Regions from separate parts of the Scandinavium lactucae genome, predicted to be linked through region 2. Evidence: predicted binding sites of a transcription regulator. Region 2 holds the regulator's gene; the other holds the start of a gene.
The links. Region 2 encodes PhoB, which activates phosphate uptake and scavenging genes when phosphate is short. Its sites were predicted from a motif close to CTGTCATAAAACTGNCNNAT; they were not measured.
Positions count from the first base shown of each region.

Region 1: the regulator PhoB is predicted to act here: its motif matches at 13,779-13,798, upstream of uvrB (excinuclease ABC subunit UvrB).

Region 1 covers NZ_JAWXRD010000038.1:76,254-92,242, reverse strand. The annotation lists gene SIK69_RS17020 (putative acyl-CoA thioester hydrolase) at 1-342, opposite strand, end outside; gene hutI (imidazolonepropionase) at 556-1,800, shown strand; gene hutG (formimidoylglutamase) at 1,797-2,756, shown strand; gene SIK69_RS17005 (histidine utilization repressor) at 2,785-3,507, shown strand; gene hutU (urocanate hydratase) at 3,648-5,336, shown strand; gene hutH (histidine ammonia-lyase) at 5,333-6,853, shown strand; gene SIK69_RS16990 (kinase inhibitor) at 7,083-7,559, opposite strand; gene bioA (adenosylmethionine--8-amino-7-oxononanoate transaminase) at 7,603-8,892, opposite strand; gene bioB (biotin synthase BioB) at 8,980-10,020, shown strand; gene bioF (8-amino-7-oxononanoate synthase) at 10,017-11,174, shown strand; gene bioC (malonyl-ACP O-methyltransferase BioC) at 11,158-11,913, shown strand; gene bioD (dethiobiotin synthase) at 11,906-12,595, shown strand; gene SIK69_RS16960 (ABC transporter ATP-binding protein) at 12,570-13,292, opposite strand; gene uvrB (excinuclease ABC subunit UvrB) at 14,049-15,989, shown strand, end outside.
Region 2 covers NZ_JAWXRD010000002.1:366,379-382,367, forward strand. The annotation lists gene SIK69_RS03700 (hydrolase) at 1-429, opposite strand, end outside; gene malZ (maltodextrin glucosidase) at 630-2,447, opposite strand; gene SIK69_RS03710 (LysR family transcriptional regulator) at 2,625-3,518, shown strand; gene SIK69_RS03715 (substrate-binding domain-containing protein) at 3,496-4,284, opposite strand; gene SIK69_RS03720 (MFS transporter) at 4,296-5,603, opposite strand; gene proY (proline-specific permease ProY) at 5,888-7,258, opposite strand; gene brnQ (branched-chain amino acid transporter carrier protein BrnQ) at 7,335-8,654, opposite strand; gene phoR (phosphate regulon sensor histidine kinase PhoR) at 9,079-10,374, opposite strand; gene phoB (phosphate response regulator transcription factor PhoB) at 10,396-11,085, opposite strand; gene sbcD (exonuclease subunit SbcD) at 11,252-12,454, shown strand; gene sbcC (exonuclease subunit SbcC) at 12,451-15,600, shown strand; gene araJ (MFS transporter AraJ) at 15,597-15,989, shown strand, end outside.

The sequences.
Region 1 (15,989 bases), on a different contig from region 2:
ATAAACGCGTGAGCTGCTGTGACGATTAATAGCGGCATCAACGGCAGCCTGAATGGTGGTATGAGTCACGCCCGCCGTGCCCGCCGGGCCCACCACGAAATCAGGTTTCGCCGGAGTCGCGATAGCAGAAGGCGACCACGGGGCCGCATTCGGGGCCATCGTGGTGAAATAGCGCGCCTGCACGAAGTTTTTGGCTTCGCCAGCGGTCAGGATAGGGCGAGAAGACGTCCCCGGCGCGGCCTGGGTAGATGGCTGCTGATCGGGTGGCGTTGAGCTACAGGCGGTCAGCGCCACGCCAAAGGCGAGTGCCAGCGCCAGACGGGAAACCGAGAATGTGTTCATGGTGCTCCAGGCTGATTTAAATGGAAAGTGTCCTTAAAACCAGACTTTTTATACTAAGTTGAGCGAAACGGGAAGCAGAGCCGTAAAAAAGAGGGTAGCGAACCGTCACCCGCGCGCGCTGAATATCACAAAAAAGCAACATATCCCGCCGGAAGGTTGACATCCTCGTCGTTGCTATCAATAAATGTCTATACAACCCATGACAAGTTACCCATGACAAGTGACGTGACCATGCCTGAACATGCTGATACCGACGTAATCTGGCATAACGCCCGGATTGCGACCTTCGATCCGAATCAACCCCAACCCTACGGTTTACTGGAACATCACGCCATTATCGTGCGCGACGGGCGGATTGCTGAAGTTGTGCCTGACGCCTCGCTCGGGGCAAAAAAGGGCACACGCATTGACCTGCAAGGGCGACTGGTGACGCCGGGGCTGGTCGACTGCCATACCCATCTGGTGTTTGGCGGCAACCGGGCCGCCGAATGGGAACAGCGGTTGAACGGCGTGTCCTATCAGACCATCAGCGCCAACGGCGGCGGGATTAATGCCACCGTGCAGGCCACCCGCGCGGCCAGCGAAGCTGAGCTGTTAATGCTGGCGCAGGCGCGGCTTGAGCGGCTGATGCGTGAAGGGGTGACCACCGTGGAGGTGAAGTCGGGCTACGGTCTGGATGCGGCAAATGAAAGCAAAATGCTGCGTGTTGCCCAGCAGCTGGCCGAGAACAATGCCGTTGAAATCAGCTCCACCCTACTGGCGGCACATGCAGTCCCAACGGAATATAAAGGCCGCGCTGACGACTATATCACTCTGGTCTGTGAAACCATCCTGCCGACGCTCTGGGAGCAAGGGCTATTCGAAGCTGTCGATGCCTTCTGCGAAAACGTCGGTTTCACGCCGGAACAAACTGAACGCGTGTTCTGTGCCGCGCAGGTGCTGAACATTCCGGTGAAAGGTCATGTGGAGCAGCTTTCATCGCTGGGCGGGGCGCAGCTGGTCAGCCACTATCAAGGGCTTTCCGCCGATCATATTGAATATCTGAATGAAGAGGGCGTGGCGGCGATGGCCGACAGCGGCACGGTTGCGGTGCTGTTACCCGGCGCATTTTATTTCCTTAACGAAACGCAAAAGCCGCCGGTGGACGCATTGCGTCGCCACGGCGTACCGATGGCCGTCGCGACCGATTACAATCCGGGCACCAGTCCGTTTGCCAGTCTGCATCTGGCGATGAACATGGCCTGCGTAAAATTTGGCCTGACGCCGGAAGAAGCCTGGACAGGCGTTACCCGCCACGCGGCACGTGCGCTGGGGCGGCAGGACACCCACGGGCAGCTGGCGGCCGGTTTCGTGGCCGATTTCGCCATCTGGGATGCGCAACATCCGGTGGAAATGGTGTATGAGCCAGGGCGCAACCCGCTGTGGCAGCGTGTCTTTCGCGGCGAGGTGAGTCAATGAACCTGTGGCAACCGACGGCCCCGGAATGCTGGACCGGGCGCGACGACAGCGCCGAATCCCCCACGGCAAAACGTCTTTTTCAGACCATCACGGTAAGTCGCGACTTTGCCCCCGCGTCGCATCATGGGAAAATAGCCCTGCTGGGTTTTGCCTGCGATGAAGGCGTGAAGCGCAATCTGGGGCGGCCTGGCGCGCAACAGGGGCCAGATGCGTTGCGCAAAGCGCTAGCAAACATGGCGAGCCATCAGGGCCATCAGCGGTTGGTGGATGTTGGCAACGTGCATGCCGAACCCGATCAACTGGAAGCCGCGCAGCAGGCACTGCACGATGCGGTGCTAGCCTGCCAGCGGGCGCAGATGAAAACCCTGGTGTTGGGTGGGGGGCACGAAACTGCCTGGGGCCATGGTTCCGGGGTGCTGGATGCGTTTCCTGATGAGAGCGTCGCCATCGTCAATCTGGATGCGCACCTTGATTTACGCCATGCCGCAGTCGCGACGTCGGGCACGCCATTCCGCCAGCTGGCGCTGCACTGTGAAAGTCAGGGGCGCAGTTTTAATTACACCTGTTATGGTGCCAGCCGCGCGGCTAACACCCAGGCATTGTGGCAGGAAGCGCACGACCGCAAGGTCACGGTGTTTGAAGATTTAACCCTCCTGGACCCGCTCACGTCGCAGTGGCAGGCCGATGTCCAGCGGGTCATTGCTGAACATGACCGAATCTATTTAACCATCGATCTGGACGTGCTCCCGGCCTGGGAAATGCCTGCCGTATCGGCCCCTGCGGCATTGGGCGTTCCACTGGCAATTTTGTTGCGGATAGTGATGCCGCTGTGTCAGAGTGGCAAACTGCAGGCGGTTGATATGGTTGAATTCAACCCGCACTATGACAGAGACGGACAGGGTGCCCGCACCGCGGCCAGACTGGCCTGGCAAATTGTTGATTGCTGGCATGCGTGACAGCACCCGGACTATGAAAGGACGACACATGTATTCACCGCGACCCGGCGCTCCCGCGCCGTTCTATGAGAAGATCAAACGCGTCATCAGCGACAACATTGCCGCCGGGATCTGGCGTCCGCATGACCGTATACCGTCGGAGGCGGAGCTGGTGGCGCAGTTTGGTTTCAGCCGCATGACCATCAACCGCGCCCTACGCGAACTCACCGATGAAGGCCTGCTGGTGCGATTGCAGGGCGTTGGCACCTTCGTGGCCGAGCCAAAAGGGCAGTCGGCGCTGTTTGAAGTCCACAGCATTGCTGATGAAATCGCCGCGCGTCAGCATCAACACCGCTGCGAAGTGCTGCTACTTGAAGAAGTGAAAGCCGATAAGCAGCAGGCCCAGGCGCTGGGCGTGGCGGAAGGCACCCGCATTTTCCATTCGCTGATGGTGCATTTTGAAAACGATGTGCCGGTACAGATTGAAGATCGCTGCGTCAATGCCACCGTGGTGCCCGAATATCTGCAACAGGATTACACCGCTACCACCGCGCACGATTATCTGTCGCTGATTGCCCCGCTCACCGAGGGCGAGCATATCGTCGAAGCGGTGAAGGCCAGCGCCGAAGAGTGTCGTTTGCTCAGCATTCACGAACACGATCCGTGCCTGTTGATTCGCCGCCGCACCTGGTCGCGCTCGACCATCGTTTCCCACGCCCGCCTGATTTTCCCCGGCACACGCTATCGTTTACAGGGCCACTTTGGTTCATAACGCTCATGGCGTCAGCAAAAGCGTGATTGCTGACGCAAGATAACAAAAATGTATCTGAATTGTTAAATCCTGGCTTGCGAATGATTGTATAGACAAGTATATGTTTCTTGTCTTCATCGTATCCGTCAGGAGTTTTACCGATGTCTCAGAACAAATACCGTCCGCAGGAAATCCGTGCCCCACGTGGCACCACCCTCACCGCCAAAAGCTGGCTGACCGAAGCCCCATTGCGCATGTTAATGAACAACCTTGACCCGGACGTGGCGGAAAATCCGCATGAGCTGGTGGTCTATGGCGGCATTGGGCGGGCGGCGCGTAACTGGGATTGCTACGATGCCATCGTCGAATCCCTGACGCAGCTCGAAAATGATGAAACCCTGTTAGTGCAGTCTGGCAAGCCGGTGGGCGTGTTTAAAACGCACGAAAACGCGCCGCGCGTGCTGATTGCCAACTCGAACCTTGTCCCGCACTGGGCGACCTGGGAGCACTTCAACGAACTCGATGCTAAAGGGCTGGCGATGTACGGCCAGATGACCGCCGGGAGCTGGATTTACATCGGCAGTCAGGGCATCGTGCAGGGTACCTATGAAACCTTCGTCGAAGCCGGACGTCAGCACTATGACGGTAACCTGCAAGGGCGCTGGGTACTGACCGCCGGGCTGGGTGGCATGGGCGGGGCACAGCCGCTGGCCGCCACGCTGGCAGGCGCGTGTTCGTTGGTAATTGAGTGCCAGCAAAGCCGCATCGATTTCCGTCTGCGTACTCGTTATATCGACGAGCAGGCCGATTCCCTCGACGACGCGCTGACCCGCATCAAAAAATACACCGCAGAAGGCCGCGCGGTTTCCGTGGCGCTGTGTGCGAACGCTGCCGACATTCTGCCTGAACTGGTTAAACGCGGCGTGCGCCCGGACATGGTCACCGACCAGACCAGCGCCCATGACCCGCTGCACGGTTATTTGCCGCAGGGCTGGAGCTGGGAGCACTATCAGCAGCAGGCGGAAAGCGATCCGCAGGGCACGGTTAAAGCCGCCAAACAGTCGATGGCAGAACATGTCAGCGCCATGCTGGCCTTCAATGAAATGGGCGTACCCACCTTTGATTACGGCAACAACATCCGTCAGATGGCGAAAGAGATGGGCGTCAGCAACGCCTTCGATTTCCCGGGCTTCGTTCCGGCCTATATCCGTCCGTTGTTCTGTCGCGGTATCGGCCCGTTCCGTTGGGTGGCGCTCTCCGGCGACCCGGAAGATATCTACAAAACTGATGCCAAAGTGAAAGAGATTGTCAGCGACGATAAACATCTGCACCGCTGGCTGGACATGGCTCGGGAGCGGATCAGCTTCCAGGGCTTACCGGCGCGAATCTGCTGGGTAGGTCTTGAATGGCGGCAAAAACTCGGCCTGGCGTTCAATGAAATGGTGCGTTCAGGCGAAGTCTCTGCTCCGATTGTGATTGGTCGCGATCATCTGGATTCTGGCTCCGTCGCCAGCCCTAACCGTGAAACGGAAGCGATGCGCGACGGCTCAGATGCGGTATCCGACTGGCCATTGCTTAACGCTCTGCTCAACACCGCCAGCGGTGCCACCTGGGTGTCACTGCATCACGGCGGTGGCGTGGGAATGGGCTTTTCACAACATGCCGGAATGGTTATTGTCTGCGACGGCACCGACGAGGCCGCGGCGCGAATCGCCCGCGTGCTGCATAACGATCCGGCCACAGGCGTTATGCGCCATGCCGACGCAGGCTACGAAATCGCGGTAGAATGCGCCGCTGAACAAGGACTGAATTTACCGATGATCGCTGCAACCCAGGGGCAGAAAAAATGAGCACACTGAACATCATTCCGGGTCAGTTGACCCTTGCCCAACTGCTGAACGTTTATCGCCAGCCGCAGACCCTGACCCTCGATGACAGCGCCATTCCTGGCATCAATGCCAGCGTTGCTTGCGTGAACGCGATTATGGCCGAAGGGCGCACCGCCTACGGGATCAACACCGGGTTTGGTCTGCTGGCCTCGACCCGCATCGCCACTGACGATCTGGAAAATCTCCAACGTTCGCTGGTGCTTTCACACGCCGCGGGCGTGGGCGAAGCCCTCGACGATGCGATGGTCCGCCTGATTATGGTCCTGAAAATTAACAGCCTGGCGCGCGGTTTTTCCGGCATCCGCCTGAGCGTGATTCAGGCCCTGATGAAGCTGGTGAACCACGAAGTCTACCCGTGTATTCCGGCCAAAGGCTCCGTCGGCGCGTCCGGCGATTTGGCCCCGCTGGCGCACATGTCGCTGACGTTGCTCGGTGAGGGTAAAGCCCGCTGGCAGGGAGAATGGCTCCCGGCCAAAGAGGCGTTGAAAAAAGCCGGGCTTGAGCCACTGACGCTGGCGGCGAAAGAGGGGCTGGCGCTGCTGAACGGCACCCAGGCCTCCACGGCTTTCGCCCTGCGCGGGCTGTTTGAAGCCGAAGAACTGTTCCATTCGGCGGTGATCTGCGGGGCGCTGACTACCGAAGCCGCACTCGGGTCTCGTCGTCCGTTCGATGCGCGTATTCATGAGGCGCGCGGCCAGCGTGGTCAAATTGACGCTGCGGCGCTGTATCGTCAGGTGCTGACCGATTCCAGCGCGGTGTCCCAGTCTCACGCCAAATGCAGCAAGGTGCAGGACCCTTACTCCTTGCGCTGTCAGCCGCAGGTGATGGGCGCGTGCCTGACCCAACTGCGTCAGGCCAAAGAGGTGCTGCTCACCGAAGCAAACGCGGTGTCCGACAACCCGCTGGTGTTTGCAGATGAAAACGAGGTGATTTCCGGGGGCAACTTCCACGCTGAACCGGTGGCGATGGCGGCCGATAATATCGCGCTGGCGATTGCCGAAATCGGTTCGTTGGCCGAACGTCGGATTGCGCTCCTGATGGACAGCCACATGTCGCAGCTGCCGCCATTCCTTGTGAAAAACGGTGGGGTAAACTCCGGCTTTATGATTGCGCAGGTCACCGCCGCCGCACTGGCGAGTGAGAACAAAGCGCTGGCACATCCGCACAGCGTCGACAGTCTGCCGACATCGGCTAACCAGGAAGACCACGTGTCGATGGCCCCGGCGGCCGGACGTCGCCTGTGGGAAATGGCGGCCAACACCCGCGGCGTGATTGCGGTGGAATGGTTAGCGGCGGTGCAGGGCATTGATATGCGCGAGGGGCTGACCACCAGTCCGTTGCTGGAACAGGCGCGTCATCTGCTGCGTGAGAAGGTGTCGCACTATGTGCAGGACCGGTTCTTCGCGCCAGATATCGAGGCCGCGATGGCGATGCTGGGTGAAGGGCAGTTGCAGAAGCTGGTGCCATCAGTACTTTAATGATCACCCGTGGAATTCTGTGGAACTGTTCCGTTCACCAGATGTTCGGCAGGTTCCGTAAACCATACAAAACGTGAACGTGATAAGGGGAGCACCATGCTCCCCTTATCAATCCCCGTGGCCCCGCAACAGAAATCGGTGCTTCGCACTGCCCGCTCTTCCAGCCCGCGATTTCAAGCGGGGACACGATCGGTGCCGATCCGAAAGACAGACACCACAGCCACAGCGCTCAGCTAAACATCGCCGTCACTGACGCGCTCGCCAGACTATGGAAATGCACATTAAAGCCAACCATCGCGCCGCTGGCGTTTTCATCCACCTCCAGTTTTTCCACGTCCAGGGCATGCACGGTAAAAATATAGCGGTGCGTTTCGCCCTTCGGTGGCGCTGCACCACCGTAGCCCGCTTTGCCAAAATCGGTCCGGGTCTGCAAGGCACCGTCTGGCAAATCGGCGATGCCGGAGCCTGCGCCCTGTGGCAGCACGCGGGTGCTGGCCGGTAAATTAACGACCACCCAATGCCACCAGCCGGAGCCGGTTGGGGCGTCCGGGTCATAGCAGGTCACCACAAAACTTTTGGTGCCAGACGGCACGTCATCCCAGGCCAGGTGCGGCGAAATATTATCCCCGTCGTAGCCCATGCCGTTGAAAACCTGACGGTGTGGCAGCTTGTCGCCATCCTTAAAATCCTGACTCAACAATTTCATCTTATAGCCTCTTTCAGGGTGCTGAATAATCACGAAGTTTAGCTCAGGAGGCAAAAAGCGTGTTGTCGTTGAGAGCGGCTTTTACCGCATCGGTCAGGCGTGTCAGCTGCGCAGGCGTGATGATATACGGTGGCATCAGATAGATAAGCTTGCCAAATGGACGGATCCATACCCCGCGCTCGACGAAGAATTTTTGCAGTCGTGCCATATTCACCGGCGCATGGGTTTCTACCACGCCAATGGCCCCCAAAATACGCACGTCGGCGACCAAAGGTGACTGGCGTGCGTCTGCCAGTTCGCGCGTCAACTGCGCTTCAATGTCCGCTACCTGCTGCTGCCAGTGGCCTTCTTCCAGCAGGGCCAGACTCTCAGCCGCGACCGCGCAGGCCAGCGGATTGCCCATAAACGTCGGGCCATGCATGAAGCAGCCCGCAGCCCCGTTGCTGATAGTATTCGCGACGTCACGGGTGGTGAGCGTGGCGGACAGGGTCATGGTGCCACCGGTCAGCGCCTTGCCAAGACACAGAATATCCGGGGCAATCCCCGCGTGTTCACAGGCGAAAAGCTTCCCGGTACGGCCAAAGCCAGTGGCGATTTCATCGGCGATCAGCAGAATGCCTTCGCGGTCGCACATCTTGCGCAACCGGCGCAGCCACTCCGGGTGGTACATCCGCATCCCGCCCGCGCCCTGTACCACGGGTTCGACGATAACCGCCGCTATCTCGCTGCGATGCGCCGCCATCAGGCGGGCAAACGGCACCATATCCCTCTCATCCCATTCGCCGTTAAAACGGCTTTGCGGGGCCGGAGCGAACAGGTTTTCCGGCAGATACCCTTGCCACAGACTGTGCATTGAGTTGTCTGGATCGCAGACCGACATCGCCCCGAAGGTATCGCCGTGATACCCATTGCGGAAGGTGAGAAAACGCTGACGCGGTTCGTCTTTGGCCTGCCAGTACTGCAACGCCATTTTCATCGCCACTTCGACCGCCACCGAACCCGAATCCGCGAGGAACACGCATTCCAGCGCTTCAGGCGTCATCGATACCAGCTTGCGACACAGCGCCACGGCAGAAGGGTGGGTTATCCCGCCAAACATCACGTGCGACATCTGCGCCATCTGTTGGGTCATTGCGGCGTTGAGGCGCGGGTGATTGTATCCGTGGATTGCCGCCCACCAGGACGACATACCGTCAACCAACGGCTCGCCAGAGGCCAGCGCCAGTTCGCAGCCGTGAGCGGCCACCACCGGGTAAACCGGTAACGGGGCGGTCATGGACGTGTAGGGGTGCCAGATATGGCGTTGATCGAAGGCGAGATCGTCCTGGGTCATAATCGACTTGTAAACCATTTTGAAAAGTTTTAGGTTTACGATCCTACACCGAACCGAGAAACAACTGAACCCCTTTTGGAGACGCCAATGGCTCACCACGCACGCTGGACAATGTCGCAGGTCACTGAACTGTTTAACACACCCTTGCTGGACCTGCTGTTTGAAGCGCAGACCATTCACCGCCAACACTTCGATCCGTGCCAGGTTCAGGTCAGCACCCTATTGTCGATTAAGACCGGTGCCTGCCCGGAAGACTGCAAATATTGCCCACAGAGCGCCCGCTACAAAACCGGGCTGGAAGCCGAACGCCTGATGGAAGTCGAGGAAGTGCTGGCCTCGGCACGCAAAGCGAAAAACGCCGGTTCGACCCGTTTTTGCATGGGCGCGGCGTGGAAAAATCCGCACGAGCGCGATATGCCGTATCTCGAGCAGATGGTCAAAGGCGTGAAGGAGATGGGCCTTGAGGCCTGCATGACCCTCGGCACGCTGTCTGATTCCCAGGCGCAGCGTCTGGGGGAGGCCGGGCTGGATTACTACAACCATAACCTCGACACCTCGCCGGAATTCTACGGCAACATCATCACCACCCGCACCTATCAGGAGCGCCTCGACACCCTCGGCAAAGTGCGTGACGCCGGGATCAAAGTCTGTTCGGGCGGGATTGTCGGCCTGGGCGAAACGGTGACCGACCGCGCCGGGCTGCTGTTGCAGCTGGCGAATCTGCCGACGCCGCCGGAAAGCGTACCGATCAACATGCTGGTGAAGGTCAAAGGTACGCCAATGGAAAACAACGAAGACGTTGATGCCTTTGAATTTATTCGCACCATCGCCGTGGCGCGGATCATGATGCCGACCTCGCACGTGCGTCTGTCTGCCGGACGCGAAAAGATGAACGAGCAAACCCAGGCGATGTGCTTTATGGCCGGGGCCAACTCGATTTTCTACGGCTGCAAGCTGCTGACCACGCCGAACCCGGAAGAGGACAAAGATCTGCTGCTGTTCCGCAAGCTGGGGATCAATCCAGAGCAGACCGCGGTGCTGGCGGGGGATATCGAACAGCAGCAAAAACTCGAACAGGCGCTGCTGACCCCGGATACCGACACGTATTACAACGCGGCGGCGGTATGAGCTGGCAGCAACGCATCGACACTGCGCTAACGGAACGACGTCATGCCGATACGTTTCGTCATCGCCTGCCGGTCAGCCACGGCGCGGGACGCTGGCTGGTTCAGGGGGAACGCCGCTGGCTGAATTTTTCCAGCAACGATTACCTTGGTCTGAGCCAGCATCCGCAGATCGTCGCCGCCTGGCAACAGGGCGCTGAGCGCTACGGCACCGGCAGCGGCGGGTCCGGACACGTCACCGGCTACAGCGAAGCGCATCAGCAGTTTGAGCAGGAACTGGCGCAGTGGCTGGGCTACCCGCGTGCGCTGCTGTTTATCTCTGGCTTCGCGGCTAATCAGGCGGTGATTGCTGCCCTGATGCACAAAGACGACCGGATTGTCGCGGACAAACTGAGCCACGCCTCGCTGCTGGAAGCGGCCAGCCACAGCCCGGCGCAGCTGCGGCGCTTCGCCCATAACGATAGCTCTCAACTGGCAAGCCTGCTGGCGAAGCCCATTGAGGGCCTGCAACTGGCGGTCACCGAAGGCATTTTCAGTATGGACGGCGACAGCGCCCCGCTCGCCGGGATCGCCGCCGTTACCCGCCAAGCCAACGGCTGGCTGCTGGTGGACGATGCGCACGGGGTGGGCGTCAGCGGAGACAATGGCCGGGGCAGCTGCGCCGCACAGGGCGTCCATCCTGAGCTACTGGTGGTGACCTTTGGGAAGGCGTTTGGCCTGAGCGGGGCGGCGGTGCTGTGCAGCGACCCGGTAGCGGATTATCTGTTGCAGTTCGCGCGACATCTGATTTACAGCACCAGTATGCCGCCCGCACAGGCGGTGGCGCTCAGTCAGGCGCTGGCGATTATCCGCAGTGAAGAGGGCGAATCCCGCCGTCAGACCTTACGCCGCCACATCGCGCGTTTCCGTCAGGGGGCAGAACAGCTCTCCTTGCAGCTTACGGCATCGAACAGCGCCATTCAGCCGCTGATCGTCGGTGAAAATAGCCGGGCATTACGGCTGGCGGAAAGTCTGCGCGAGCAGGGGTGTTGGCTGACGGCTATCCGCCCACCGACGGTGCCAGCGGGGACGGCGCGCCTGAGGGTGACGCTGACCGCCGCACATCAGCCGCAGGATATCGACCAGTTACTGGAGGTGTTGGATGCCGCCCGTCGATAAATCAGCGATTGCGGCCGCGTTTGGCCGGGCCGCCAGTCACTATCAGCAACACGACGAACTCCAGCGCCAGAGCGCCGCGGCGTTGCTGGCACAGCTTCCCGGACGAGCGTTCAACCGGGTGCTGGATGCTGGCTGTGGGCCGGGGAGCATGAGTCGCTACTGGACGGATGTGGGAAGCCAGGTCACGGCACTGGACCTCTCCTCGCCGATGCTGGAACAGGCGCTGTCCCAGCGTTCGGCACAACACTATGTGCAGGCGGATATTGAAGCCATGCCGCTGGCTGATGAGCAGTACGACCTGGCCTGGAGCAACCTCGCGGTGCAGTGGTGTGACTCGCTGCCGACGGCGCTGAGCGAATTGTACCGCGTGGTGCGTCCCGGGGGCCGGGTGGCGTTCAGCACTCTGGTGGCGGATTCGCTGCCGGAACTGCATCAGGCATGGCAGCCAGTCGACCGCCAGCCGCACGCCAATCGTTTTTTAACCCAGGCCGAGATTATTGCCGCCCTGGCGGGTTATCGCTGCCAGCATCACACGCACACTTTCTGCCTGACCTTTGACGATGCTCTGAGTGCGATGCGCTCACTGAAAGGCATTGGCGCGACCCATCTGCATGAAGGCCGGGCGGCGCAAACCCTGACCCGCAGCCAGTTGCAGCAAATTCAGTTGGCATGGCCGAAACAGCAGGGGCGTTGCGCCCTGACGTACCATATTTTTACAGGAGTCATTGACCGTGATTGAACGTTATTTTGTTACTGGCACCGACACCGAAGTCGGTAAAACCGTTGCCAGCTGCGCGCTTTTGCAGGCGGCAAACCGCGCGGGCTATCGCACCGCAGGCTATAAGCCAGTGGCATCGGGTAGCGAAATGACCGCCGACGGGTTGCGCAACACCGACGCGCTGGCCCTGCAACGCCACAGCGCGGTAGCGCTGAACTACGCAGAGGTGAATCCATACACCTTTGCGGAACCGACCTCGCCGCACATCATTAGCGCAGATGAAGGCCGACCCATAGAGGCGCGAACGCTTTCCGCTGGGCTGCAGGCGCTGTCGCAGAAAGCGGAATGGGTGCTGGTCGAAGGGGCAGGCGGCTGGTTCACGCCGTTGTCAGCCTCGTATACCTTTGCCGATTGGGTGCAGGCTGAGCGCTTGCCGGTGATCCTCGTGGTGGGTGTAAAGCTCGGCTGTATCAACCATGCGCTGCTGACCGCGCAGGCGGTGCAACAGGCCGGGTTGCACCTCGCGGGCTGGATTGCTAATGACGTTATCCCGCCGGGTAAACGTCACGCCGAATACCTGGCGACTCTGACGAGGATGCTGCCCGCGCCGTTGCTGGGAGAAATCCCTTATCTGGAACAGGGGCCAGAGGCCGCAGAGACAGGGCAATATCTCGACCTTACGGCGCTTCGTCCGGCGTCATAAACTGCGCCAGCAGCCGGGTATCGAGCTGATTCACCGGGCCCTGCGCGACGTTACGCCCGCGATGCAACAGGCAGAAGGTATCCGCCACCCGGCGAATAAACGGCAGGTGCTGCTCGGCGAGCAGCACCGTTAGCCCCAGTTCACGGTTCAGACGCAGCAGGCATTCGCCGAGTTTGTGCATAAACCCCAGCCCCATCCCGCGCGTCGGCTCGTCAAGGATCAGCAGTTTGGGCCGGGTGACCAGCGCGCTGGCAAGCGCCAGCTGATACTGGTCATCGTCGGACATCGCCGCCCCCTTGACCTGGCGCAGCGGATACAGCTCAGGCATCAGGTCAAAAATGTCACTGCCGACCGCGCCGTTTCCCTCGTGGCTTGCCCGCATCGCTATCTGCAAATTCTCTTCCACCGTCATCTGCGAGAAAATCCGCTTATCCTGCGGCACATAGCCGATACCCATCGCCGCGCGCAGGGGTGGGGAAAGGGTGAGCAGGTCGCGCGGCGGCCCGCTGGCCTCCTGCCAGAACATGGTGCCGCTTTCGATGGCCTGAAAGCCCGCAATACAGTTCACCAGCGTGGTCTTCCCCATGCCCGGCAGCCCGAGCACGCAGGTGCACTTCCCGGGGGCAAGGTCGAGATTGAGATCCCACAGAATATGCTGATTTCCGTAATAGTGATTCACTGCGCGTAGACTCAACATCGGCATCTCCTTACGTTGTGGCTTTAGGTTGTGCAAATCCCTTGCCAGAACAGAAAATGCATTGCGAATTGCCCCCCTATTTCGGATTGCTACTCAAAAAAGAGGCGTATGTGCCGCGTGTTCAACCGGGCCGGTGCACTTTGTCGGTGCTGCGAATGAAAGAGGGCGTCGGCGCGTGGTGCAGCGTTAACGCTGCTTTTGTGAGCGCCATCTCGTTGCGCAACGGCGGGCGTTTTGCATGATTAAAGACAAAAAATAGCGATAAAAAATTTTTCGACAGGACTTTTAGGGGCTCGATGCGTTTTGCGCGAGTGGCAGGGGAGTTGGGCTGCAGACACTTATCCACTATTCCTGTGGATAACCATGTGCATGAGAGTTAGAAAACTTGCGATAGGCTAGAGAAGACGCGGCCTGCACCCAAATTGATGCGAAACGCGGCTTTTCGATATTTCCTTTATTTATCAATGCGTTTAATAAAAGCAATGCCTGTAAGAAAAGTGTCACCGGCTGCCATAAAAGATTCATCACCCTTCTTGACAAATGTTAAATACGACAATGTTCTGGGGATAACCCGATCCGCCCGGTGTTTTATATCGTCACAGCGGAAATTTTCACCGCAGTTGATCGCAGATGACAGCGGTAACACACATACCCTAATGCGTTACTGTTTTTATATCCAGTGTTTTTTATTGGCAAATTTTGGTGCGACGAGTAGAATTAATCGTCTGCCCGTTTCCCTTCATCAGGTTGTCGTTCATGAGTAAACCGTTCAAAATGCATTCTGCTTTCCGTCCCTCAGGCGATCAGCCCGAGGCCATCCGTCGCCTGGAAGAGGGGTTGGAAGATGGTCTGGCGCATCAAACGCTGCTCGGGGTAACGGGCTCAGGGAAAACGTTTACCATCGCCAACGTGATTGCCGACCTCCAGCGCCCGACCATGCTGCTGGCCCCGAATAAAACCCTCGCCGCGCAGCTGTACGGCGAGATGAAAGAGTTCTTCCCGGATAACGCGGTCGAGTTTTTTGTCTCCTATTACGACTACTATCAGCCGGAAGCCTACGTTCCCAGCTCAGATACCTTTATCGAAAAAGATGCGTCGGTGAACGAACACATCGAGCAGATGCGTCTGTCAGCGACCAAAGCGATGCTTGAACGCCGCGACGTGATTGTGGTGGCCTCGGTGTCTGCCATTTACGGTCTGGGCGACCCTGACCTGTATCTGAAGATGATGCTGCACCTGACGGTGGGCATGATTATCGATCAGCGTTCGATTCTGCGTCGTCTGGCCGAACTGCAATACACCCGTAACGATCAGGCATTCCAGCGCGGTACGTTCCGTGTGCGCGGGGAAGTTATCGACATCTTCCCGGCGGAATCTGACGACATAGCCCTGCGCGTTGAGCTGTTTGATGAAGAAGTGGAGCGATTGTCGCTGTTTGACCCGCTGACCGGGCATCTGGAATCGACCATCCAGCGTTTTACCGTCTACCCGAAAACGCACTACGTTACGCCACGTGAACGCATTGTGCAGGCGATGGAAGAGATCAAAGTCGAGCTGGCAGACCGCCGCAAAGTGCTGCTGGAAAACAACAAGCTGCTGGAAGAGCAACGTCTTTCGCAGCGGACCCAGTTCGACCTCGAGATGATGAACGAGCTGGGTTACTGCTCGGGCATTGAAAACTACTCGCGCTATCTCTCCGGGCGTGGGCCGGGCGAGCCACCCCCGACGCTGTTTGATTATCTGCCCGCCGACGGCCTGTTGGTGATCGACGAATCCCACGTCACCGTGCCGCAAATTGGTGGGATGTACCGTGGCGACCGCGCACGTAAAGAGACCTTGGTTGAATACGGTTTCCGCCTGCCGTCGGCGCTGGACAACCGTCCATTGAAGTTTGAAGAATTTGAAGCTCTGGCCCCGCAAACTATCTACGTGTCGGCGACGCCGGGCAATTATGAGCTGGAAAAATCGGGCGATGACGTGGTCGATCAGGTGGTACGTCCTACCGGTCTGCTGGATCCCGTTATCGAAGTGCGTCCGGTCGGCACCCAGGTGGATGACCTGCTGTCAGAAATTCGTCTGCGCGTAGCGATTAACGAGCGGGTGCTGGTCACCACGCTCACCAAACGCATGGCCGAAGACCTGACTGAATATCTGGAAGAGCATGGCGAACGGGTGCGCTACCTGCACTCGGATATCGACACCGTCGAGCGGATGGAGATCATCCGCGATTTGCGTCTTGGCGAGTTTGACGTGCTGGTGGGGATCAACCTGTTAAGGGAAGGTCTCGATATGCCGGAAGTGTCGCTGGTGGCGATTCTGGACGCCGATAAAGAAGGCTTCCTGCGTTCCGAACGTTCGCTTATTCAGACCATCGGTCGTGCGGCGCGTAACATCAACGGCAAGGCGATTCTTTACGCTGACAGAATCACCAACTCGATGGCGAAAGCGATGGGTGAAACCGAGCGTCGTCGTGAGAAGCAGGAGCAGTACAACCTGGAAAATGGCATTGTGCCGCAGGGACTGAACAAGAAGGTGGTCGATATTCTGTCGTTGGGCGAGAGCCTGGCGAAAACGCGCGGTAAAGGTCGCGGCAAGTCGAGAAGTGCGGCTGAGACCGAGGCGGCAGAGCTGGCGCTGACGCCGAAAGCGTTGCAGCAGAAAATCAGCGAACTTGAAGCGCAGATGATGAAGCATGCG
Region 2 (15,989 bases):
GACTGAGGTCCCGCCTGATGTGTCGGTCACCACATAGACCTCAAAGCCTTCATCCAGCGCCATTAACGCGGGGAACGTCAGACAGACTTCAGTCCACAGTGCAGAAATGATGAGTTTTTTACGCCCGGTAGCTTTCACCGCCTTCACGAAGGCTTCATCTTCCCAGGAGTTCATTGAGGTGCGTTCAATCGGTTTGACATCCGGATGCACCGCCAGCAGTTCGGGCCAGATATATCCGCTAAAACTTTTAGTTTCTACCGAGGTATAAATCACCGGTACATTAAATATTTTCCCGGCTTTGGCGAGTGCCACGGTATTATTTTTCAGCGTCTGGCGGTCAATATTCGCCACGCCGAAAGACATTTGCGGCTGATGATCGATAAAAATAAGCGTAGAATTTTGAGGGTCAATCAGTTCACGAATAGACATGAATACACCTTACAATCAATGTGTTAAAGGGATATTTCTTTGCGTGCTATATGCGATCGGGCCCGAATTGATAAAGCAAATTGAGTATAGCGAGGATTGACGACAGGGATATTAAAGATATTTGTTCGCTCTATTGAAATTAACCGAACGACACGGTTTTTATTTTGCGGCAGGCGTTAACGGCCCGCCGCAAACCAGAATTAATTGCCGAACCACACGCTGGCAGAAATGGCAGGCAGCGTCAGCACATCATCCTGCAACGTGCCTTTACCTTCTTTGAGCTGCCACTCTTTGACCGCCAACAGCGGAGACGCATCGAGCACCACTTCGCACGCGTCGCCCCGATTTATAGCCACCAGCACCCGCTGCTGTTTCAGCACCCGGACAAACACTACCACGTTATCTTCGGCATAAATCACCTGACAGCCGCCGTGGCGCAAGGCCTGCGTCCGGTGGCGCAGTTTGGTCATCCGCTGATACAGCGCCAGCAAATCCAGATCCTGCTGCGCTTTGTTCCACGGGAACGGTTTCCGGCAGAACGGATCGTTATTGCCGTCCAGCCCCACTTCATCACCGTAATAAATGCACGGCACGCCGGGCCAGGTAAACAGCCAGACGACCGCCAGCGGCAACCGTGCCACGTCTTTGCCCAGCAGCGATTTAAAGCGAGCGGTATCGTGACTGTCGAGCTGATTGAACATCCGCAGCTGCTGCTGATGTGACAGGCTGGCGCGGTAGTTATCCATCCACGCCATACAGGTCCGGGCGTCGATCATCTGTGGATCGTAAGAAATATCGGTGTTGGCGAGGAAGCCCCACAGTGGGAAGGTGAAACCACGATAGTTCATCGCCGCGTCTTCCGCATCGGCCTGTAGCCACTGGCGCGCATCCCCGAAATGCTCACCAAGAATATAAGCTTCCGGCTGCGTCTCTTTTGCCGCTTTGGTTATGCCGGTAATGTGCTGCAGATTATTGCGTGCCCCGCCGGCTTCCCCCAGCATATGCACCACGTCGAGCCGCCAGCCATCCATGTCCCATGGCGCTTTCAGCCAGTGGCGCACAATGCTGTCTTCGCCGCGATATACTTCATTCATCAACGTTTCCGAGCTGAAATCCAGCTTCGGCAGGCTGGCATAGCCGAGCCAGTCCAGCGCCTGCCCTTCTTCGGAGAAACTGTACCAGTCCCGCCAGTGTGAGGACGGATTGTGACACGCGCCATCGGTGCCGCGATTGTGTCGATCGAACCAGGCGTGCGAATCACCGCTGTGGTTGAACACCCCGTCGAGCACCAGCCGCATGCCCTCCCGACGCGTATTGTGGCGTAGGCGCAGCAAGGCCTGATCGCCGCCAAACTGCGGATCGACGTGACGATAATCTTCTGTGTCGTATTTATGCACGCTCGGGGCGACAAACACCGGGTTGAGATACAGCGCGGTCACGCCGAGCGTTTTCAGGTACGGCAGCTTTTCACTGATCCCATCGAGGTCACCGCCGTAGAATGTCGATCCGCCCGCTTCGGCGGTAAGTGGTTCATCCCAGTCACGCAGCACAATGTCGCGCCCGGCGGCGTGGTGATAATAGACATTATCCTGCTCGGCGCTACGCGGTTCGGTACGGGCAAAGCGGTCGGGGAAAATCTGGTAAAACACCTGATCGGCAACCCACTGCGGGCCGTCATCGGGCACGTCAACCGCAAACTGCTCCAGACGCGCGGGGGGAAAACGGCTAAATCCCTGCGGCGTAAACCAGCTCTGGCGGTTTTCCCATAGCAGTTTGAAGCTATAACGGCGGCGTGACTGACCGCTGCTTAAATCGATTTCCGCTCGCCAGGCGGTGATGCCCGGGGACGGTTCGCTGCGCAGACGATGCATCGGCAGCGTAATTTCCTCATTATCTTCTTCCGCCCGCAGCGTTACCCGCAGCGGCGGCGTTTCACCGCTCAGCCACAGCGTAATCGCCAGTTGGTCCTGCTGCTGTTTCAGGAACGGTGCAACAGGAAGATGCCATGCCTTCAACATCGTCATTCCCCTTTGTTCAAAATGCGGTCACCATGCCACAGTCAGGCTGCGTTCGACTCATCATTATGACGTTAATTCGGGGAGGATGTCGGGGGATGAGCACTCCAGATTGACACAAATTTACGATACACTGTTGTTACTCAGTTGTTATATCCGTTGCGACAGAAGAGACGCGCAGTGCCTAATTTCGATTTACAGGATCTCTACGCCTTTACCGCGTTATGCGAACACGGCAGCTTTCGCTTCGCGGCGGAGGCGATTTGCATTTCGCAGTCGGCGCTCAGTCGCCGAATTGAAAAACTGGAGTCGGCGCTGGGCGTGCGCCTGTTCGACCGCACCACCCGCAGCGTGACGCTGACCCAGGTAGGCCGGACGTTTGCCCCTAGAGCCCAGCAGCTACTGAACGATTTTGACGATGCGCTAAGCGGGATCAGTGACCAGATGTTTTATGGCAGCGGCATTGTGACCGTGGCCTGCATCCCTTCTGCCGCCTATTACTTTATGCCCAAAGTGATCGCCCAGTTCCGCCGTCGGTTTGCCAAAGCACGCATCAAACTGGTGGATACCAGCGCCGGGAACGTCTATTCCGCTGTGCATAACCGACAAGCCGATTTTGGCCTCAGCTTTCTCTCCAGCGCCGAATCTGACCTGACGTTTATGCCGCTAGTGGACGAGACCTATCAACTGGTCTGTCACCAGGACCACCCTTTCGCGCAGCTTCCCTCGCTGAGCTGGCAGGACTTTTTTAACGCCGATTATATCTGGCTCAATAAATCTTCTGGCAACCGGCATTTGCTCGATCAGGCCCTGGTCGATATCCCCGTACGACGCCCGGCGGTGTGTGAAACGCGTCACGTGACCACTATGATTGGAATGGTTGAAGCTGGGCTGGGGGTTGCCGCCGTGCCATCCATGGCGTTCCCTGAAGGCGGGCATGCTTCGCTGGTGCTCAAGCCGTTGACCGACCCGGTTATTAAACGTCAGGTCGGATTGATCAAAAAAGCGGGTGTTAGCCTCTCGCCGCTGGCAAGCGAGCTGGAGACGATCATTACCGGGCTGTTTCTGCCGTAGCGGTTAAGGTATCCAGACCGGTCTCACGGATCGTGGCCTGCACCTGCGGCGAGGCCAGATAGCTCAATAGCCGTCGGGCGTCAGCCTGATGCGCAGACCCCGCCACGGCAGCCCCGGCAAAACGGGTGACATACTGCACAGATTCAGGAATGCGCCCCACAAACTCAGCGCCGTTGACCGGGAGCAGTTCACTCACCTGCTGAAACCCCACGGCAAAATCACCTTTCGCTACCACCGAGGCGACGGGAATTTTTTCGATCATTTTGGCCTTCTGCTGTACCGAATCGGCAATGCCTAACTGACTAAATAGTTTCGTCTGCACGTAGCGCCCGCTGGCGCTGTCGGAATAAGCGATCGACCTGGCGTGGAGCAATGTGGCTTTCAGGGCCTCGACGGTGCTGATATCCGGTTTCTCCGCGCCTTCGCGGACCACCATTCCAATCCGCGAATCCGCTAATTCCGTCCGGCTTTCCGGCGCAATTTTTCCTGCCTGCTGGAGCTTATCCAGCGCATAGCCCACCATGATTACCGCATCCGCCGCCTGTCCCTCCGCCAGTCGGCGAGGAATCGCCTCCCGGGAATTCCCCATCGACGGGCCATGAATGATGCGTACCGTATCGCCGGTTGCGGCCTCGTACTGCGGGGCAAGTTTATCCAGCGCAGCCGAAAAACCGCCGGAAATCATTACCGTTATCTCAGTAGCATTGACCGTCAGGCTGGCGTTTCCCGCCAGCGCCACCGCGACCCATAGCGTCAGTCGATTCATTATGCTGTGCCTTAATTGAATGAGTTATGGGTGTTCCAGCTATGGCTGGACGCACGGTGATAGAGATACAGCGTGGCAAGCAGGGCGCAGATTGCCGCGAAGCTCATCCAGTAACCGGGGGCCGCTTTATCGCCGGTAAACTGTATCAGGGCGGTGGAGATCGCTGGCGTGAAGCCGCCAAAGAGGGCGGTCGCCAGGCTGTATGCCAGGGAAAAACCTGCCACTCGCACTTCGGCTGGCATAATTTCAGTCAGCGCCGGGATCATCGCCCCGTTATACAAGCCATAGATAAACGACAGCCACAGCAGAACCGCCAGCATCATGCCGAAGCTCGGCGCATGGGCGAGCACGGTAAGCGCGGGCCAACTGGTGACAATTGCCAGCAGCGTCATCGCCACCAGCACCGGTTTGCGGCCAAAGCGGTCTGAGATAGCACCGCCAATCGGCAACCAAATGAAGTTTGAAATGGCGACCAGCAGGGTGACCAGCAGGCTGTCAGAGGCGCTTAACAGCAGCACTTTTTTGCCAAAGGTTGGCGCGTAAACGGTTATCAGATAGAACGCCGTGGTGGTCATTGCCACCATGAGCATACCGGCCACCACCACGCGCCAGTTGGCCCACAGGCTTTTCAGCGCCTGGTTCAGCGGCAGATGCTCCTTGCGGGTCGCAAAGGCTTCCGTTTCCGTTAACTGACGACGCAGGACAAAAATAAATGGCACGATCAGGCAGCCAACCACGAACGGGATCCGCCATCCCCAGGCCTGTAGCGCCTCGGTCCCCATAAATTCGTTGAGTAAATAACCCAGCGATGCCGCAACCACAATCGACACTTGCTGGCTGCCGGACTGCCAACTGGTGTAGAACCCTTTGCGGCCCGGGGTAGCAATTTCCGCCAGATACACCGATACCCCACCCAGTTCCGCCCCGGCGGAGAAGCCCTGCAACAGCCGTCCGCACAGCACCAGGAACGGTGCCCACAGGCCAATCGTTTCATAGCCCGGGATTAGCACAATCATAAAAGTGCCCGCCGCCATAATCGACAGCGTCACAATCAGTCCGCGACGACGCCCGACTTTATCGATCCACGCCCCCAGCACCACCGCACCAATTGGACGCATTAAAAATCCCGCGCCGAATACCGCAAACGTCAGCATCAGCGAGGCAAACTCGCTCTCCGCCGGAAAAAAGGTGTGGGCGATGTAGGTGGCATAAAAACCGAACAGGAAGAAATCGAACTGCTCGAGGAAGTTTCCCGAGGTGACGCGCAAAATCGCCAGGGCCTTCGCACGGAACAGTGAGTTATCAGCAGTTACAGGCATCTCGCCCTCCGTAATCAATAAAAAATTAACATATTTAACTTTTAATCAACCATGAGAGTGCGCTATCTCTTGCTCGCGCATAAGTGCATTTCCCGCATCTATTCATGTGCAGGACGCATCAATAGCGGTCAAAAAAGCGCTTAAGCGAGGAATGACTGTGCGAATGAGTGAAAAACAACCGATCGGGGCGGATCGCTATTTGTGATTGAACACACGTTTCAGGAGGGAGAGGTGAGGCGGTAAACATCCCGCCGGCGACAGAATGCCGCCGGGAGGGAGGATGACTAAGCGAAGGCCCGCCGACGGTCGCGACGCACTTTAAACTGCCAGCCAATCAGCAGCAGTACAATCCACGCGAAACCGACGTACAGCGAAATACGGGTGTCCGGATGCCAGCCAATCAGCACGATGATAAACACCAGGAACAGCAGGCCGACGATAGTGGTGAATACCCCGCCAGGCACTTTGAACTTCAGATCTTTCACCTCTTCCGGCGACAGACGGCGACGGAACGCAATCTGCGACAGGAGGATCATGATCCACACCCAAACGGTGGCAAAGGTCGCCAGCGAAGCGATCACCAGGAACACATTCTCCGGCATGATGTAGTTCAGGTACACCGCCAGCAGCAGCGCCACGGTCATCACCGCCACGGTCACCCACGGCACGCCGCGACGTGAGGTTTTGGCGAACACCTTCGGCGCACTGCCCTGCTCCGCCATGCCGTGCAGCATACGCCCTACGCCAAACACGTCGGAGTTAATCGCCGACAGTGAGGCGGTCAGTACCACGAAGTTGAGGATACTGGCGGCAAAGGTAATGCCCATATGCTGGAAGGTCATCACGAACGGGCTGCCGTTGGTGCCGACCTGATTCCACGGATAAATAGACATGATCACGAACAGCGTCCCGACGTAGAACACCAGGATACGCATTGGCACCGAGTTAATCGCGCGCGGGATCGACTTCTGCGGATCTTTCGCTTCACCGGCGGTGATGCCGATGATCTCAATCCCGCCATAGGCAAACATCACCATTTGCAGCGACATCACCATCCCGAGCCAGCCGTTGCTGAAGAAGCCGCCGTGACTCCACAAATTATGGATGCCGGTCGGCTGTCCGCCGTTGCCAATCCCCCAGATGATGATGCCGAAACCGGCGACGATCATCACGATGATGGTGGCGACTTTGAAAAATGAGAACCAAAATTCCAGTTCGCCGAACACCTTAACGCTCATCAGGTTGATGGAGCAGATGAGCAGCACCACGCTCAGCACCCAAATCCAGTGCGGCACCGCCGGGAACCAGACGCCCATGTAGATGCCGAACGCGGTCACGTCAGCGATGGCCACGATCAGGATTTCGAAACAGTAGGTCCAACCGGTGATATACCCCGCCAGCGGGCCTAAGTTGTCCTGCGCATAGCGCGAGAACGAGCTGGCAGACGGGTTATGCACTGACATTTCGCCGAGCGCACGCATGATGATATAAGCGGCAACGCCACCAATGAGGTACGCCAGCAGCACGCTGGGACCGGCCATTTTAATGGCGTCTGCCGAGCCATAAAAAAGACCGGTACCAATTGCCGATCCGAGCGCCATAAAGCGAATGTGACGGGCGGTAAGCCCACGCTTTAGCTTGTTGTTGGTTTCCATAAATTCCACTGCCTGTACAAAAAACAAAACCACGGAGCCGATGGCCCCGTGGTTAATTTCAATCCTCGCCCGCTAATTAATGCGCGCTGGAGGTCACCTGACGGCCTGCTGCGCGATCCCACCCCATCGCCAGAACGGCAGCGATGATAGTCGGCATCAGCCATGCCAGACCTTGCTCGGCCAGCGGCAGATGCGCGGTCCAGGCTGGCAGAATGTCGGCGAATGCAGAGGCTTTAACACCATCCAGCAGACCGAACACCAGACTGATAAACATCGCTGGGGCAATCACGCGGGACGAATTATGCCACCAACCGCGGGTAAAACTTAATACTACCAGTGCGATACATGGCGGATAAATCGCTGTCAGCACCGGAATTGAAATCTGAATCAGGTGGCTGAGGCCCAAATTGGACACCACCATCGAGAACAGACCAAGGATAAACACCAGTGAACGATAGGACAGCGGCAGGTATTGGGAGAAGAACTCCGCACAGGCGGTGGTCAGGCCAACTGCCGTCACCATGCAGGCGATGAAAATCAATGCTGCCAGCAGGAAGCTGCCCGCGCCACCGAAGGTGTGCTGCACATACGCATGGAGAATCGCCGCGCCGTTAGCGTTTTGGTCGACCAGGGTCGCACTGTCGGAACCCAGACGGAACAGGGCCAGATACAGCAGGGTCAAACCGACACCTGCCATCAGGCCAGCCCACACGGTATAACGGGTCAGCAGACGGGCTTCGGTCACCCCGCGGGAACGCGCGGCGTTAACGATAACGATGCCGAACACCATCGCGCCGAGGGTATCCATGGTCAGGTAGCCGTTCACGAAGCCGTTGGAGAACGGTGCAGTCTGGTAGGCATCCAGCGCATGGCTGATAGAACCTGCAGGCCACATCAGCGCAGCGACAGACAGCACCACCAGGGCGATAATTTTCAGCGGTGCCAGGAAGTTACCCACGGTATCCAGCAGTTTACCCGGATAGAGCGACACCAGGATGACCAGTGCGAAATAGATAACGCTGTAGATAAGCAGCGGCAGCGCGCCATCACCGGTCAGCGGAGCGATACCGACTTCAAACGAAACGGTCGCAGTACGGGGGGTCGCAAACAGCGGTCCTACCGCCAGATAGCACACCACCGCCAGCAGAATACCCGCCACTTTGCCGATTGGCGTGCTGAGGCTATCTACCCCGCCACCCACTTTTGCCAGCGCAACGATGGTCAGAACCGGCAGGCCAACGCCCGTAATCAGGAAACCCAAAGCCGCAGTCCAGACGTGCTCGCCTGCCTGCAAACCGACCATTGGAGGGAAGATAATGTTGCCCGCGCCAACGAACAACGCAAAGGTCATAAAGCCCAACGCGATGATATCGCGTGATTTTAACTGATGGGTCATAAACTCTTTACTGCCTGTGGATGTGGTGTTGAAAGAAAAAAATCGTCGCGCTTATCCCTGCGGAACCGATGCGGAAAAGAACAACTATGGCTATGGCGAATCATGCAGTGGGAAACACTCCCAACGTTCGCGCGCAAAGAATAGTTATTGGGTTTATCGCGCGAAGGCAGTCAAACTGCGACTACATGGGGGGCAATTTAAACGCTTATAACGTTTTAAAGCAATAAGGGATCGTGAAACCAGAGGATTATAGCAAGATCGAATTCACTCCTAGCATGATTAACCGGATATACAAAAAACCTCTGGCCAATCATGCGAACAAAAAAGCAACAGACGTTCGTTAAATATTCGCCGCCTGGTTAACTGGAAAGTAAAAAAACCGACCTGAGCCGGTCTTTGTCAATTTTTCCTGACATCCCTGCCATCAGCCGCTTTTTTTGGCAATTAAACGTTCCGGTAGCAGGAAGCTGAAGCGGGTGATCCTGCCGGGGATGCTTTCAATATCGAGGCGACTTTCGTGATGATTGACCGCATGTTTGACGATAGCCAGCCCTAACCCACTGCCGCCGGTTTGCCGCGAACGGGCTTTATCGACGCGGTAGAAGCGCTCCGTCAGACGTGGAATGTGTTCCTGCCCGATACCTGGCCCGTTATCTTCCACGCTAAACAGCGCCCCGTGCATCGTCCGCTGCCAGCGCACGATAATCTCCGTGCCCTCCGGGGTATGATTCACCGCGTTGTACACCAGGTTGGACATGGCGCTGCGCAGTTGCTCTTCGCTGCCCAGCACCTGCAAGTCGTCTTCAATATCAAAATGCAGAATATGCTTCTGCTGGCTGAGCGTTTGCGCCTCGCGCTCTACAACTCGCAGCATCATCGGCACATCTATCTTTTCGTTCAGTGCTGCCAGCGGAGCGGCTTCAATACGCGACAAGGTGAGCAGCTGACGCACAAGGCCTTCCATCCGCTGCGTTTGCTCGCGCATGGTGTGGAGTGCTTTTTCACGCGGGGCACCTTCCAGCGTCTGCTCCTGCATCATCTCCAGATAGCCCTGCAACACCGTGAGCGGCGTGCGCAATTCATGGCTGACGTTGGCAAAAAAGTTCCGCCGGGCACCTTCTAACTGGTGCATTTGGGTCACGTCGCGTGCCACTAAAAGGAGCTGTTGTTCGCTGTAGGGCATCACGCGGATTTCCAGATGCCGTCCGGTGTTGAGCACCAGATTGAGCGGTTTACTGAAATCGCGGGATTTGAGATAGCGGGAAAATTCAGGATAGCGCAGCAGGTTGAGGATGTTTTGTCCGTTATCGTCTGGCCAGCGCAGATTCAGCATCTGCTGGGCCAGGCCGTTACACCAGAACATTGCCCCTTCTTCGGTGGTCAGAACTACCGCATCGGGCAGCGATTCCGCGCCGCTACGAAAGCGCTTGATCAAACTCCCCAACTCGCGACGGCGCTTTTTATTACGCATCTGCATCTGGTGCAAGCCGTACAGCAACGGTTCCCAACTGCCGCTGCCGGGCGGTGGCGTCATGCTGCGGTCGACCCATAACCACCACGACAGACGCAGTAAGTTCCAGAAATGCCAGATCAACAGTCCGGTTACGGCTGCCAGTAAAAACCACGGCAGATACCCGAAAATCGCCCCGAGGATCAGGGCCGGAATACAACAGAGGATCAGCTCAAAAACCAGCCTTTTCCATGACAGCCGTTCAAGCACGGGTCACACTCCAGTCAATTATCAGAAACGGGCAGAAAAACGATAACCCGTGCCGCGAACGGTTTGCACCATCCGGTCGTGACCGCTGTGTTCCAGCGCTTTACGCAGACGACGGATATGCACATCCACCGTTCTGTCTTCTACATACACGTTGGTGCCCCAGACGTTGTTCAGCAACTGTTCGCGGCTGTACACGCGTTCCGGATGGGTCATAAAGAAGTGCAGCAGTTTAAACTCGGTCGGCCCCATGTCCAGCGGGTTTTCACCGGTCATGACGCGATGGGAAGAGGGGTCGAGGCTCAGCCCTTGCATCTCAATCACCTCTTCCACCGCCATTGGCGAAATACGGCGCATCACAGCTTTAATGCGCGCCACCAGCTCTTTCGGCGAGAAAGGCTTGGTAATGTAATCATCAGCCCCGGTTTCCAGGCCGCGCACCCGGTCTTCTTCTTCGCCACGCGCGGTCAGCATTACCACCGGGATATCGCGGGTCATCGACTCACGCTTCAAATGCTTGATAAACTGAATGCCCGATCCCCCCGGCAGCATCCAGTCCAGCAGGACTAAATCAGGCCACGGCTCGTTCAGCTGATTAACCGCACTGTCATAATCTTCCGCTTCAACCGGCTGAAAGCCATTTTGCTCCAGGACGAAACACACCATCTCACGAATTGGGGCTTCATCTTCAACGACCAGAATACGTCTCGCCATTATTTATCCTGTTTATTAATCATATGCGTATTATTCGGCGTCATTATGCGTCAGATTTATGACAGATTTATGATAGTGGGTTTTAGCATTATGACACTGAAAAACTGCTGTCATTGCCCTGTTATCTATATACTGACGCCCACGCTTTTCCGCCACGGGTTTTATTATGCGCATCCTTCACACCTCCGACTGGCACCTTGGCCAGAATTTTTATAGCAAAAGCCGAGCCGCCGAGCATCAGGCTTTTCTCGACTGGCTGCTGGAAACGGCGCAGGCGCAGCAGGTGGATGCCATTATTGTGGCGGGCGATATTTTCGATACCGGTTCGCCGCCGAGCTACGCCCGGGAACTGTACAACCGCTTCGTGGTGAAATTGCAGCACACCGGTTGCCATCTGGTGGTACTGGCAGGAAACCATGACTCGGTGGCGACGCTGAACGAATCCCGCGATATCCTGGCGTTTCTCAACACCACGGTGGTGGCGGGCAGCGGTATGTCGCCGTGCGTGCTGAACCGCCGGGACGGCACACCCGGGGCAATTTTCTGTCCGGTGCCTTTTTTACGTCCACGCGATGTGATTGTCAGTCAGGCCGGGTCAACGGCGGGCGAAAAGCAGCAGCATTTATTACAGGCAATCACCGATTACTATCAGCAGCAGTATCAGCAGGCCTGTGAAATCCGCGGCGAGCGTGAGCTGCCGATTATCGCCAGCGGCCATTTGACCACCGTCGGGGCCAGCAAAAGTGACGCGGTACGTGACATCTATATCGGCACACTCGATGCCTTCCCGGCGCAAAATTTCCCGCCAGTGGATTATATCGCCCTCGGTCATATTCACCGGGCGCAGAAAATTGGCGGCAGCGAGCACATTCGCTACTGCGGCTCGCCAATTTCGCTGAGCTTCGATGAAACCGGGAAGGCCAAAACTGTCAACCTGGTGAGTTTCAACGCCGGTAAACTGGCCGAGGTCATGCCGCTTGAGGTGCCGGTCACGCAGCAGCTGGCGGTGCTGAAAGGCGATTTCGCCAGCATCAGCGCCCAGCTGGAACAGTGGCGCGAAGGCGATACCAGCGCCCCGGTGTGGCTGGATATCGAAATCACCAGTGACGAATATCTGCATGACATCCAACGTAAAATTCAGGCCCTGACCGACGAACTCCCGGTCGAGGTGCTGCTGGTGCGCCGCAGTCGTGAACAGCGCGAGCGTATTCTGGCCAACGAACACCGCGAAACCCTGAGCGAGCTAAAAGTGGAAGACGTTTTTGCGCGTCGCCTGGCGCTGGAAACGCTGGAAGAGCCGCAGCAACAGCGCCTGCATCAGCTGTTTAACGAAACGCTGGCCGCGCTTTCTGGGGAGCAACAGCCATGAAAATTTTGAGCCTGCGTCTGAAGAACCTCAACTCGTTGAAGGGCGAGTGGAAAATTGATTTCACCGCCGAGCCGTTTGCCAGCAACGGTTTGTTTGCCATTACCGGCCCAACCGGGGCGGGAAAAACCACCCTGCTCGACGCCATCTGTCTGGCGCTATATCACGAAACGCCGCGCCTGAGCACCCTGTCGCAATCGCAAAACGACCTGATGACCCGCGACACCGCCGAATGTCTGGCGGAAGTGGAGTTTGAAGTCAAAGGCGTGGCCTATCGCGCCTTCTGGAGCCAGAACCGCGCCCGCAACCAGCCGGACGGTAACCTGCAGGCCCCGCGCGTGGAGCTGGCGCGCTGTGACGATGGCAAGATCCTCGCTGAAAAAGTGAAGGATAAACTGGATCTCACCGCCTCGCTGACCGGGCTAGACTATGGCCGTTTCACCCGCTCGATGATGCTATCGCAGGGGCAGTTCGCTGCTTTCCTCAATGCCAAACCGAAAGAGCGCGCCGAGCTACTTGAAGAGCTGACCGGCACCGAAATTTACGGTCAGATTTCGGCCATGGTGTTTGAGAAGCATAAGGAAGCCAAAATCGCGCTGGAAAAATTGCAGGCGCAGGCATCCGGTATGATTTTGCTGAATGACGAGCAACAGCAAGCGTTGCAGCAACGTTTGCAGGCACTTACTGACGAAGAAAAACAGCAGCAAACCGAGCAGCTTCGCACACAACTCTGGCAGCAATGGCTCAGTCGGGAAACAGAGTTAGCCGAGGCGCAGGCGCGCTCGCAGTCGGCCCTGACGGCGGCCCAGGCGGCGCTGAATACCGCCCAGCCGCAGCTCGCCACGCTGGCCCAGGCCCAGCCCGCAGACAGATTGCGCCCGCTGTGGGTCCGTCTTCAGGACAGCCAAACCGCGCTGACGCAAACGCATCAGCAAACGGAAGAAGTAAATACTCGCTTACAGAGCCAGCTGGCGCTACGTGGGCGTTTGCGCCTCAGCGCCGAGCGGCAGCATCAGCAGTTGTCCACCAGCCAGAAAAGCCTTACCGACTGGCTTGCTGCCCATGAACATCATCGTCACTGGCAGCGCGAGCTGACTGGCTGGCGAGCGGCCTTTGGTCAGCAGGCCCGCGAGACGGCACAATTACAGAGCGTTATCCAGCGCGAAAACGACGTTACGCGCCAGCTCAACGCTCTACCGCCGACCACACTTACCCTCGATGAACCCGCCGTAGCAAGCGCGCTGGAACAGCACAGCGCCGCCCGCCCGCTGCGACAGCAGTTGAACGCGCTGCAAAGCCAATTCCTGCCCCTGAAAAAGCGCCGAGAACAGTTGCAAACGCTGTTAATCCAGCGTCAGCAGGAGCGGGAACAAGGCGAAGCCGAACTGGCCAGCCGTCGCCAGCAATACAAAGAAAAACAGCAGCAGTTCAATGACGTCAGAATGCTCTGCGAGCAAGAGAAAATCATCGCCAGGCTCACCGATGAACGCGCCCGTTTACAACCCGGCGCACCCTGCCCACTTTGCGGTTCGGCTGAACATCCGGCGATAGCCGAGTATCAGGCCTTAAAGCCAGGCGTGAACGAAGCCCGCCGTGATGCACTTGAAAAAGAGGTCAAACAGATTGGCGAAGCCGGGGCCAGCCTGAAAGGCCAGCTCGACGCGCTGGTTAAGCAGCAGCAGGCCGAACAAAGCGAGCTGCAGTCGGTAACCGAACAGGAGCAAGCGCTCACCTCCCAGTGGCAAATCACGGTGGCTGGTTTGCAGATTACCCTCACGCCGGAAGATGACATCGCGGCCTGGCTGAGCGAGCAAGAAAACTACGAACAACAGCTGTATCAGCACAGCCAGCGTCTGGGCCTGCAACGTCAGATGCTGGCGCTAAAAAATCAGCGCAGCACGCTGGAGCAGGAGATAGCTCAGCGCCAGCAAACGCTGAGTGATACCCTCACCGGGTTTGGCCTGACGCTTCCTGCTAACGGGGAAGAGGCTGCCTGGCTGGCGGCACGTGAAGCGGAAAGCCAGCAGTGGCAGACGCAGACCGAACAGCAGCAATCTGTTCAGCAGAAGCTGGCACAACTGCAACCCCTGCTGGATACCCTGCCGACTGAGGCCGCGAATGAAGACCGCGCCCCGGTAGCACTCGACGGCTGGCAACAGGTGCATCACGACTGCGTATCGCTGCAAAGCCAGTGGCAGACGTTACAGCAGCAGGAAAACCAGCAGCGTGAGCGTCTGACCCTGGCGCAGAAAGAGTTTGATTCCGCACTCAATGCCAGTCCGTTTGCCAGCCAGGCGGCGTTCCTGGCAGCGCTGCTCGATGACAACACCCGCCGTCAACTTGAAGAACTGAAACAAACGCTGGAAAATCAGCTCCAGCAGCAGCAGGCTCTGGCAGCCCAGGCGCAACGTGAACAGATTCACCACCAGCAGCAGCGGCCGGAGGATTTAGCCGACACGCTGACCCGCGAACAGGTACAGATTCTGCTTGCCAATCTGGCGCAGCGCCTGCGGGACAACAGCGCCGCGCAGGGTGAAATTGGCCAACAACTGAAACAGGACGCAGATAACCGCGCCCAGCAGCAGACGTTAATGGCGCAGATTGATGTCGCCGCGCAGACGCTGGAAGACTGGGGCTGGCTGAATGCGCTGATTGGCTCCAAAGAGGGCGACAAATTCCGTAAATTCGCCCAGGGCCTGACGCTGGATAATCTGGTATGGCTGGCGAACGAACAGCTCAGCCGCCTGCACGGGCGCTATCTGCTCAAACGCAAAGCCAGTGAAGCGCTGGAGCTGGAAGTGATGGATACCTGGCAGGCCGATGCGGTGCGCGATACCCGCACGCTGTCTGGCGGGGAGAGTTTCCTCGTCAGCCTGGCGCTGGCGCTGGCGCTGTCGGATTTGGTCAGCCATAAAACGCGTATCGATTCGCTATTCCTTGATGAAGGCTTTGGCACGCTCGACAGCGAAACGCTGGATACCGCGCTGGACGCGCTCGATGCGCTGAACGCCAGCGGAAAAGTGATTGGCGTGATAAGCCATGTCGATGCGATGAAAGAGCGGATCCCGGTACAGATTAAAGTGAAGAAAATTAACGGGCTGGGATACAGCAAGCTGGATAAAAACTTTGCCGTGGAGCGGCCAGAATGAAAAAAGTCATTTTATCGTTAGCGTTAGGCACCTTCGGCCTGGGCATGGCTGAATTTGGCATTATGGGGGTGCTGACCGAACTTGCCCACAATGTGGGGATCTCTATTCCTACTGCCGGGCATATGATCTCCTGGTATGCGTTCGGGGTGGTGATTGGGGCACCTGTCATTGCCCTGTTTTCCAATCGTTTTTCCCTCAAACATATCCTGATTTTTCTGGTGGCTCTGTGCCTGGTGGGGAACGCGATGTTCACCCTGTCTTCGTCTTACTGGATGCTGGCGGCGGGCCGGATGGTCTCTGGTTTTCCCCACGGTGCCTTCTTTGGCGTCGGCGCAATTATATTGTCAAAGCTTGCCAGTCCCGGAAAGGTGACGTCAGCCGTCGCGGGT